Regions from separate parts of the Variovorax nivicola genome, predicted to be linked through region 1. Evidence: predicted binding sites of a transcription regulator. Region 1 holds the regulator's gene; the other holds the start of a gene.
What was found. Region 1 encodes sigma-54, which starts transcription at its own class of promoters, with help from an activator protein. Its sites were predicted from a motif close to TGGCANGNAANCTGCTTT; they were not measured.

Region 1 (3,900 bases):
CCGACTGGATCGGCCGCACGTAGATGCTGTTCCAGTACTGGTCGAACAGGCTGCCCAGCCGCGGGACCAGCGCACCGGTGACGAAGGTGTCGAGGTCGAGAAAGTTCTCGCCCGCGGTACGCCTGAAATACTGGTTGCCGATGTTGCGCCCACCCGCCACCGCCATCGCGCCGTCGGCGATGAACAGCTTGTTGTGCATGCGGCGGTTGACGCGGCTGAAGTCGAAGAGCGAGGCGCTGAAGCGCTTCAGCAGGCTGCCGCGCCCGGCCGGGAACGGGTTGAACAGGCGCAGCTCCACGTTGGGCGTGGCGGCGAGGCCGAGCAGCAGCTCGTCTTCGCCGGCGGTGTAGAGGTCGTCCATCAGCAGCCGCACGCGCACGCCGCGCTGGGCGGCGTCGCGCAGGGTGCGCAGCAGGTAGCGGCCGGTCTCGTCGTTCTCGATCTGGTAGTACTGCACGTCGAGCGTGCGCTGCGCGCGGCGGGCCAGCTGGATGCGGGTGTCGAAGGCGAAGTCGCCGCCGGGCATGAGGCGGAAGCCGCTCAGGTCGGGGTCGGGCTGCGAGGCCAGCGCGATCTTGCCGAGGGCGGTGTCGGCCGAGACGGCCATGGCCTTGGTGGGCGGTCGCGGCGCCTCGTCGGGCAATGTGGCGCAGCCGGCGAACAGCAAGACCGCCGCCATGACGAAAACCCAGTGCCCACAACGCGAAAGCGACAGCAGGCGACGGGTCATCGGTGGCTTTCTACAGGGCCTTGCGAAGGTTGGCGGGCGCGATGCGCAGCGCCTCGCGGTACTTGGCCACGGTGCGGCGCGCGCACTCGATGCCCTGCTCCTTCAGCATCTCGGAGATCTGGCTGTCCGACAGCGGCTTCTTGATGCTCTCCGAGCTGACGAACTGCTTGATCAGCGCGCGCACCGCGGTGCTCGACGCATTGCCGCCGGTCTCGGTACCCAGTGCCGAGCCGAAGAAGTACTTGAGCTCGACCGTGCCGAAGGGCGTGGCCATGTACTTGGCGGTGGTCACGCGCGAGATGGTCGATTCGTGCAGGCCCAGTTCGTCGGCAATCTCGCGCAGCACCAGCGGCCGCATCGCGAGTTCGCCGTGCACGAAGTAGCTCTTCTGCCGCTCGACGATGGCGTTGCTCACGCGCAGGATGGTGTCGAAGCGCTGCTGGATGTTCTTGATGAACCAGCGCGCCTCCTGCAGCCGCTGCGACAGCGCCTGACTGCCTTCGCCCTTGTGCGACTTGAGCGCGCCGGCGTAGATGTCGTGCACGCGCAGGCGTGGCATGACCTCGGGGTTCAGCATGACGCGGAACTTCACGTTGGTGCCGCGGCCCGTCTTGGTGACGATCACGTCGGGAATGACGATGTTGCGCTCGACGTCCACGAAGCGCCGGCCCGGCTTGGGCTCGAGCCGCGCAATGATCTGCAGCGCCGAGCGCACCAGTTCCTCATTGCTGCGGGTGAGCGTGGCCAGGCGCTTGAAGTCGCGGCGCGCAAGCAGCTCCATTGGCTGCTTGCAGATGGCAATGGCGATCTTGCGGACCAGCTCCTCTTGCTCGGTCTCGTCCTCGCGGGCCAGGGCGCGCAGCTGGATGCCCAGGCATTCGCCTAGGTCGCGCGCGCCGACGCCGGCGGGCTCCAGGCTCTGCAGCAGGCCGAGCGCCACCTGAAAGTGGTGCACGAGGTCGTCGAACTGGTCGTTGTCGTCGCCGGCCAGGCCCGAGGCCAGCGCGGGCAGCGAGTCTTCGAGGTAGCCGTCGTCGTTGAGCGATTCGATGAGAAAGCGCAGCGCGGCGCTGTCGTTTTCGTTCAGGCGCAGGCTCAGCGCCTGGCGGTGCAGGAAGGACTGCAGCGATTCCTGGCTGCGCGCGAGTTCGGTGGCGTCGGCGCGTTCGTCGTCGCCCAGGTTGTTCTGGCGCGCAGGCGCGTCGCTGCCCCATTCGCTGTCGTCGGGCGCCATGTCGACGGTGCCGTCGCCTTCCCAGTCGGGCTCGCGCTCGGCGATTTCGGCGGCGGGGCCGTCGGTGTCGGCCGTGGTGGTGGTGCTGGTTTCGGTGGAAGCAGTGGACGCGCTGGCGGCGGGCGAAGCGAAGTCGCTCTCGCCGTCGCCGCTATCACCGCCGTCATCGCGCGGTACCGGGGCATCGGCCGTGTCGAGCCCGAACTCCTCGCGCGCCGCTTCTTCCGCGGTGCGCTCGAGGAACGGGTTCTCGTCGAGCATCTGCTCCACCTCCTGGCTCAGTTCGAGCGTGGAGAGTTGGAGCAGCCTGATCGACTGCTGCAGCTGCGGCGTCAGCGCCAGATGCTGCGAGACGCGAAGGGATAGCCCTTGCTTCATGGGAACCGCTCCCGCCCTTACATGCGGAAGTGTTCGCCCAAGTACACCCTGCGTACTTCGGCGTTGTCGACGATCTCCGAGGGTGTGCCTTGTGCCAGCACATGCCCGTCGCTGATGATGAACGCGTGATCGCAGATGCCCAGCGTTTCACGCACGTTGTGGTCAGTGATGAGCACGCCGATGCCGCGCTCCTTCAGGAAACTGATGATCCGCTGGATTTCGATCACCGCGATCGGGTCGATGCCGGCGAAGGGCTCGTCCAGCAGGATGAAGCGTGGCTGCGTAGCCAGCGCGCGCGCAATTTCGACGCGGCGGCGCTCGCCGCCCGACAGCGCAAGCGCCGGCGAATCGCGCAGGTGGTCGACGCGCAGGTCGGCCAGCAGCTCGGCCAGGCGCTCGTCCATGTGCTGCTTCGACAACGGCGCCATCTTGCCGTTCGCGTCGGGCTCCATCTGGAGCTCGAGCACGGCGCGCACGTTTTCCTCGACCGTGAGCTTGCGGAAGATCGAGGCTTCCTGCGGCAGGTAGCTCAGGCCCATGCGGGCGCGGCGGTGGATCGGCATGTGGGCGATGGGCTCGCCGTCGATGGTGATGTCGCCCGCGTCGGCGCGCACCAGCCCCACGATCATGTAGAACGAGGTGGTCTTGCCCGCGCCGTTCGGCCCGAGCAACCCGACGACTTCGCCCTTTTGCACGTCGAGCGAGACGTCTTTCACGACCGTGCGGCTGCCGTAGCTCTTCTTCAGGCCGCGCGCGACCAGGCGGCTGCCCGGTGCGCCGTTGGCGTCCTGCGTTCCAGCGGTTTCGATCACTTGCGGGTTTCTCCCTGGTCACTGAGCGTGGTGCTCTGGCGCAGGCCCTTGCCTGGTGCCGGCGTGGGCGCTGGCGGCGGCGCCTTCGCGCCGGCCGGAGCCGAAGCACCGGCCGCCGGTGCGGTGGCGGCCTTGGGGGTCAGGATGGTCTTGACGCGCCCGCCCGGGGTGGACGCGTTGACGGCGGTGTTCGGCGGCACGGTGGAACCGTTGACCGTGTAGGTGTCGTTGCTCTGGTCGTAGACGATCAACGCGCCCTGGCTCTCGTCGTTCGGCGTGGCGCCGAGCAGGCGGCGCATGGTGGCGTTGCGGATGAACTTGACGTTGTCGGCGCGGCTGTCGTACTCGATGACTTCCGACTCGCCCTCGATCCACTCGTCGGGCGCATTGCGCTTCTGCTTGTAGTAGGCCCGCTTGCCCGGTGCCGCCGTGACCACGCCGTACTGGTAGCCCTCGGGGTCCTGGCGTACGTCCATGCGCGCGCCGCGGATGATGATCGTGCCCTTCGTAACGAGCACGTTACCGGTGAACACGCTGGTCTGCTTCAGGTCGTCGTAGCGCATCGAGTCCGACTCGATGTTCATCGGCTTGGTGCGGTCGGCGGTCTCGGCCAGGGCGCCCGAGGCAAGGCCGGCCAGCAACAGCGCGCCGGCGGCCAAGCGGCCGATGCGACGGAGGAAGGGAGTGGTGGGGTGAGAGTGCAATGTCATAGAGGCACGAAACTTGCTCGGCATTGTATGCGGCTG
Region 2 (3,900 bases), on a different contig from region 1:
ACTGGTGTCGCGCGCCTTCCATGTCGCGACCTCGGGTCGTCCGGGGCCGGTGGTGATCGCGCTGCCCGAAGACATGCTGACCGAGGCCGCGACGGTGGCCGACGCGCTCCCTTACGCCGTGACGGAAACCCACCCCGGTGCGGCGCAGCTCGCCGAACTGCAGCAGCGGCTGTCGCAGGCGCAGCGCCCGGTCGTCATCCTGGGCGGCAGTCGCTGGTCGGAGAAGGCCACGCAGCAGTTTGCGGATTTCGCGGCTGCGTTCTCGCTACCCGTGTACTGCTCGTTCCGCCGCCAGATGCTGATGTCGGCCGAGCACCCTTGCTATGCGGGTGACCTGGGCCTGGGCGCCAATCCGCGCATGCTGGAGCGCATCCGCAACGCCGACCTCGTGCTGCTGGTCGGCGGGCGTCTGTCGGAAGTGCCGTCGCAGGGCTACGAGCTGCTGGCCATTCCGCAGCCGAAGCAGGCACTGGTGCATGTGCACGCCGACGCCGACGAGTTGGGCAAGCTCTACCGCCCGGCGCAGGGCATCCACGCCACGCCGCAGGCTTTCGCGGAAGCCGTGTCCACGCTGCGCCCCGCACAGACGCCGGCCTGGCAGGCAGAAACGAAGACCGCCCGCGAAGACTTCCTGCGCTGGAGCGACCCGGCCCCCATCCGCATTCCCGGCCCGCTGCAGATGGGCGAGGTCATGCAGCACCTGCGCGAAGTGCTGCCGGCCGACACCATTTTCTGCAACGGTGCTGGCAACTTCGCCACCTGGGTGCACCGCTTCTGGCCGTTTCGCGCATTCGCCAGCCAGCTTGCACCCACCAGCGGTTCGATGGGCTACGGCCTGCCGGCCGGCGTCGGGGCCAAGCGGTTGTGGCCGCAGCGCGAAGTGGTCGTGTTCGCGGGCGACGGCGACTTCATGATGCACGGCCAGGAGTTCGCGACGGCCGTGCAGTACGGCCTGCCGATCATCGTGGTGCTGCTCGACAACGCCATGTACGGCACGATCCGAATGCACCAGGAAAAGCACTACCCCGGCCGCATCAGCGCCACGCAGTTGAAGAACCCGGACTTCCGCGGCTATGCCGAAGTGTTCGGCGGCCACGGCGAGCGCGTGACCAGCACCGAGGAGTTCGGCCCCGCGCTGGCTCGTGCGCGCGCCAGCGGCAAGCCGGCGATCCTGCATTGCCTGCTGGACCCGGAAGCGATCACCCCTGGCAGCACGCTGCAGTCGATTCGCAAGGCAGCGCTGGCCGGGAACTGAGCACCCGGTGTCATTCGCACGCACCCCGAAAAGACTCAGCGCAAACCACCCACATAGCGAGGCGTCGGAGTAGGCGGCGTCCCATCAGGCTGCCGCGCCGCCAGCCGCGCAGCGCGCGCCAGCGGCTCCATCGCCTGCTCCAGCCGCATCGCCAGCTGGTAGAGCTCCTCGTCCTTGGTGTCGGCAGCGTGCGCGCGCGTCATGCGCACGATCTCGGCGGCGTACTCGGCGTTGGTCGCCATCCACTCGGTGTCGGTCACGCGCCCATGCTTTCGCCGCAGCGCCACGTGAAGGCGGGCAGCAAGGGCGATGCGTTCGCTTTCGGACATGGATGGCATGGTTCCTCCGTCGGTGGGTCAACTACTCCCGAGATGTTCTCTGTGCTGTGCAAGATCGAGGCCCAGCACCTCGCTGTCGGCATCGACGCGCAACCCGACCATGATGTGCACCAGAAACAGCACCACCGCCGTTCCCGTGGCGCTGTAGATGGCCACGCTGCCCACCGCGATCGCCTGCGTCAGCACGTCGCCCGTGGCGCCCGAAATGCGCGCATCGGCGAACACGCCCGTCAGCAGCGCGCCCACGATGCCACCGATGCCGTGCACGCCGAACACATCGAGCGAGTCGTCCGCGCCAAGCAGGTGCTTGAGCCCGGTGGCGCCCCAGTAGCAGGCCAGCCCCGCGATGGCGCCAATGGCCAGCGCGGCCGGCGGCGTGACGAAGCCGGCCGCCGGCGTGATGGCCACCAGCCCAGCCACCAGGCCCGAGCACAGGCCCAGCAGGGAAGGCCTGCGCCGCACGATCCATTCGCCGAGCATCCAGCTCATCGCGCCCGCCGCCGCAGCGATGTGCGTCACCAGCATCGCCAGGCCCGCGCGCCCGTCGGCCGCCACCGCCGAGCCCGCATTGAAGCCGAACCAGCCCACCCACAGCAGGCCCGCGCCCGTCATCGTCATCGCCAGGCTGTAGGGCTCGAAGGCCTCGCGCCCGTAGCCCTTGCGCGGGCCGAGCGCATAGGCGCACACCAGCCCCGCGATGCCCGCGTTGACGTGCACCACCGAGCCGCCAGCGAAGTCGAGCGCGCCCATCTGCGCGAGCCAGCCGCCCGGCTCCCACACCCAGTGCGCGATAGGTGCATACACCAGCACGCTCCAGAGCAGCGCGAACCACAGGATCGCCGAGAAGCGCATGCGCTCGACAAAGGCGCCGAGCACCAGGGCGGTGGTGATGATCGCGAAGGTCAGCTGGAACATCGCGTAGACCGACTCGGGCACGTTGGGCGCGACATGGCTCACCGCCACCTGCCCGGCCTCCTTCAGGTACTCGAAGCCCGAGAACCAGAAGCGCCCGGTGCCGCCCAGCCAGGGCCAGCCCTCGGTAAAGGCCAGCGAGTAGCCCACCGCGAACCAGGTCAGCGAGACCGCCGCGGCAATCGCCACCACCCCCGCCATGGTGGCCAGCACGTTCTTGCGGCGCACCATGCCCGCATAGAAGAGCGCGATGCCGGGCAGCGTCATCAGCAGCACCAGCGCGGTCGAAGTCATCAGCCAAGCGGTGTCTGCCGCGTTGATGGAGGCGTGCGGTGCCAGGGCCATGACTGTTTCTTCTTCTTCAAGTGATGGACCCTGGGGCTGCGTGCACAAGTCGTGCCACATCGTTAACTATCAGAAACACTTTGGTTCGCAAATCGGGCTTCTCCGGTAAGGCGAAGCGGGTAATTCCCAATGCACTGAGGCGGTGCGCACCCTAAAGTCTGCGCACTCGCGAACGGGCCCTGCTCGTGCTGCCGAGGGTCCGAGGAGACAATCCCCAAGCAACAATAAAAATGCTTCAAAGGCTCCGTACGAGATGCCGTGTTTGACTTTGAAAGGCGCCGCTGGTCGGCGCCTTTTTTATGCCTGAATGACTTGAAGCAGTGGCGTTTCCAGCTCCCTTTTTGATAGCGCCACGGGTGGGGCAATCTTCCCCCTATGGAAATGCTGGTGGTAACGGGCGCCTCGCTGCTCGCCGTGTTTCCGGGCGCACCGCCGGCGACCCTGCTGGGCACCAACAAGAGCGCGTCCATTTGGGGCACGCACCCCGAACAAAGGCCCCAAATGAAAAAAGCCCCCGGAGCGGGGGCTTCTTGTGGGGACCGGAGCGCTCACTCCTCGACGAAGGCTTCTTCGCGCTTGGCTTTGATGGCAGGCAAGAGCACGATGCCCAGCAGCAGCGCAGCCGCCACCAGCAGCCCCGCCGACAGCGGCCGCGTGACGAACACGCTCCACGCACCGCGCGACAGAAGCAGCGCGCGCCGCAGATTCTCTTCCATCATCGGCCCGAGGATGAAGCCCAGCAGCAGCGGCGCAGGCTCGGTGCGCAGCTTGATGAACAGGTAGCCGATGAAGCCGAAGGCCGCCACCATCCACACGTCGAAGGTGTTGTTGTTGGTCGAGTACACGCCGATCGCGCAGAACAGCACGATGGCGGGGAACAGGAACTTGTAGGGCACCGTCAGCAGCTTGATCCACATGCCGATCAGCGGCAGGTTCAGGATGATCAGCATCGCGTTGCCGATCCACATCGAGGCGATCAGGCCCCAGAACAGCTCGGGGTTGCTGGTCATCACCTGCGGGCCGGGCTGGATGTTGTGGATGGTCATTGCG

Region 2: ACSFBF_RS24480 (ammonium transporter) is a predicted target of sigma-54. The motif match lies at 2,890-2,907, and genes of this name have one in related genera.

The regions. Positions count from the first base shown of each region.
Region 1 covers NZ_JBPJZK010000010.1:174,873-178,772, forward strand. Annotated here, with positions in the region: gene ACSFBF_RS30405 (phospholipase D family protein) at 1-730, opposite strand, end outside; gene rpoN (RNA polymerase factor sigma-54) at 741-2,342, opposite strand; gene lptB (LPS export ABC transporter ATP-binding protein) at 2,360-3,154, opposite strand; gene lptA (lipopolysaccharide transport periplasmic protein LptA) at 3,151-3,864, opposite strand.
Region 2 covers NZ_JBPJZK010000006.1:180,763-184,662, reverse strand. Annotated here, with positions in the region: gene ACSFBF_RS24490 (thiamine pyrophosphate-binding protein) at 1-1,255, shown strand, start outside; gene ACSFBF_RS24485 (hypothetical protein) at 1,291-1,593, opposite strand; gene ACSFBF_RS24480 (ammonium transporter) at 1,612-2,850, opposite strand; partial or broken gene ACSFBF_RS24475 (sulfite exporter TauE/SafE family protein) at 3,226-3,330, shown strand; gene ACSFBF_RS24470 (tripartite tricarboxylate transporter permease) at 3,399-3,900, opposite strand, start outside.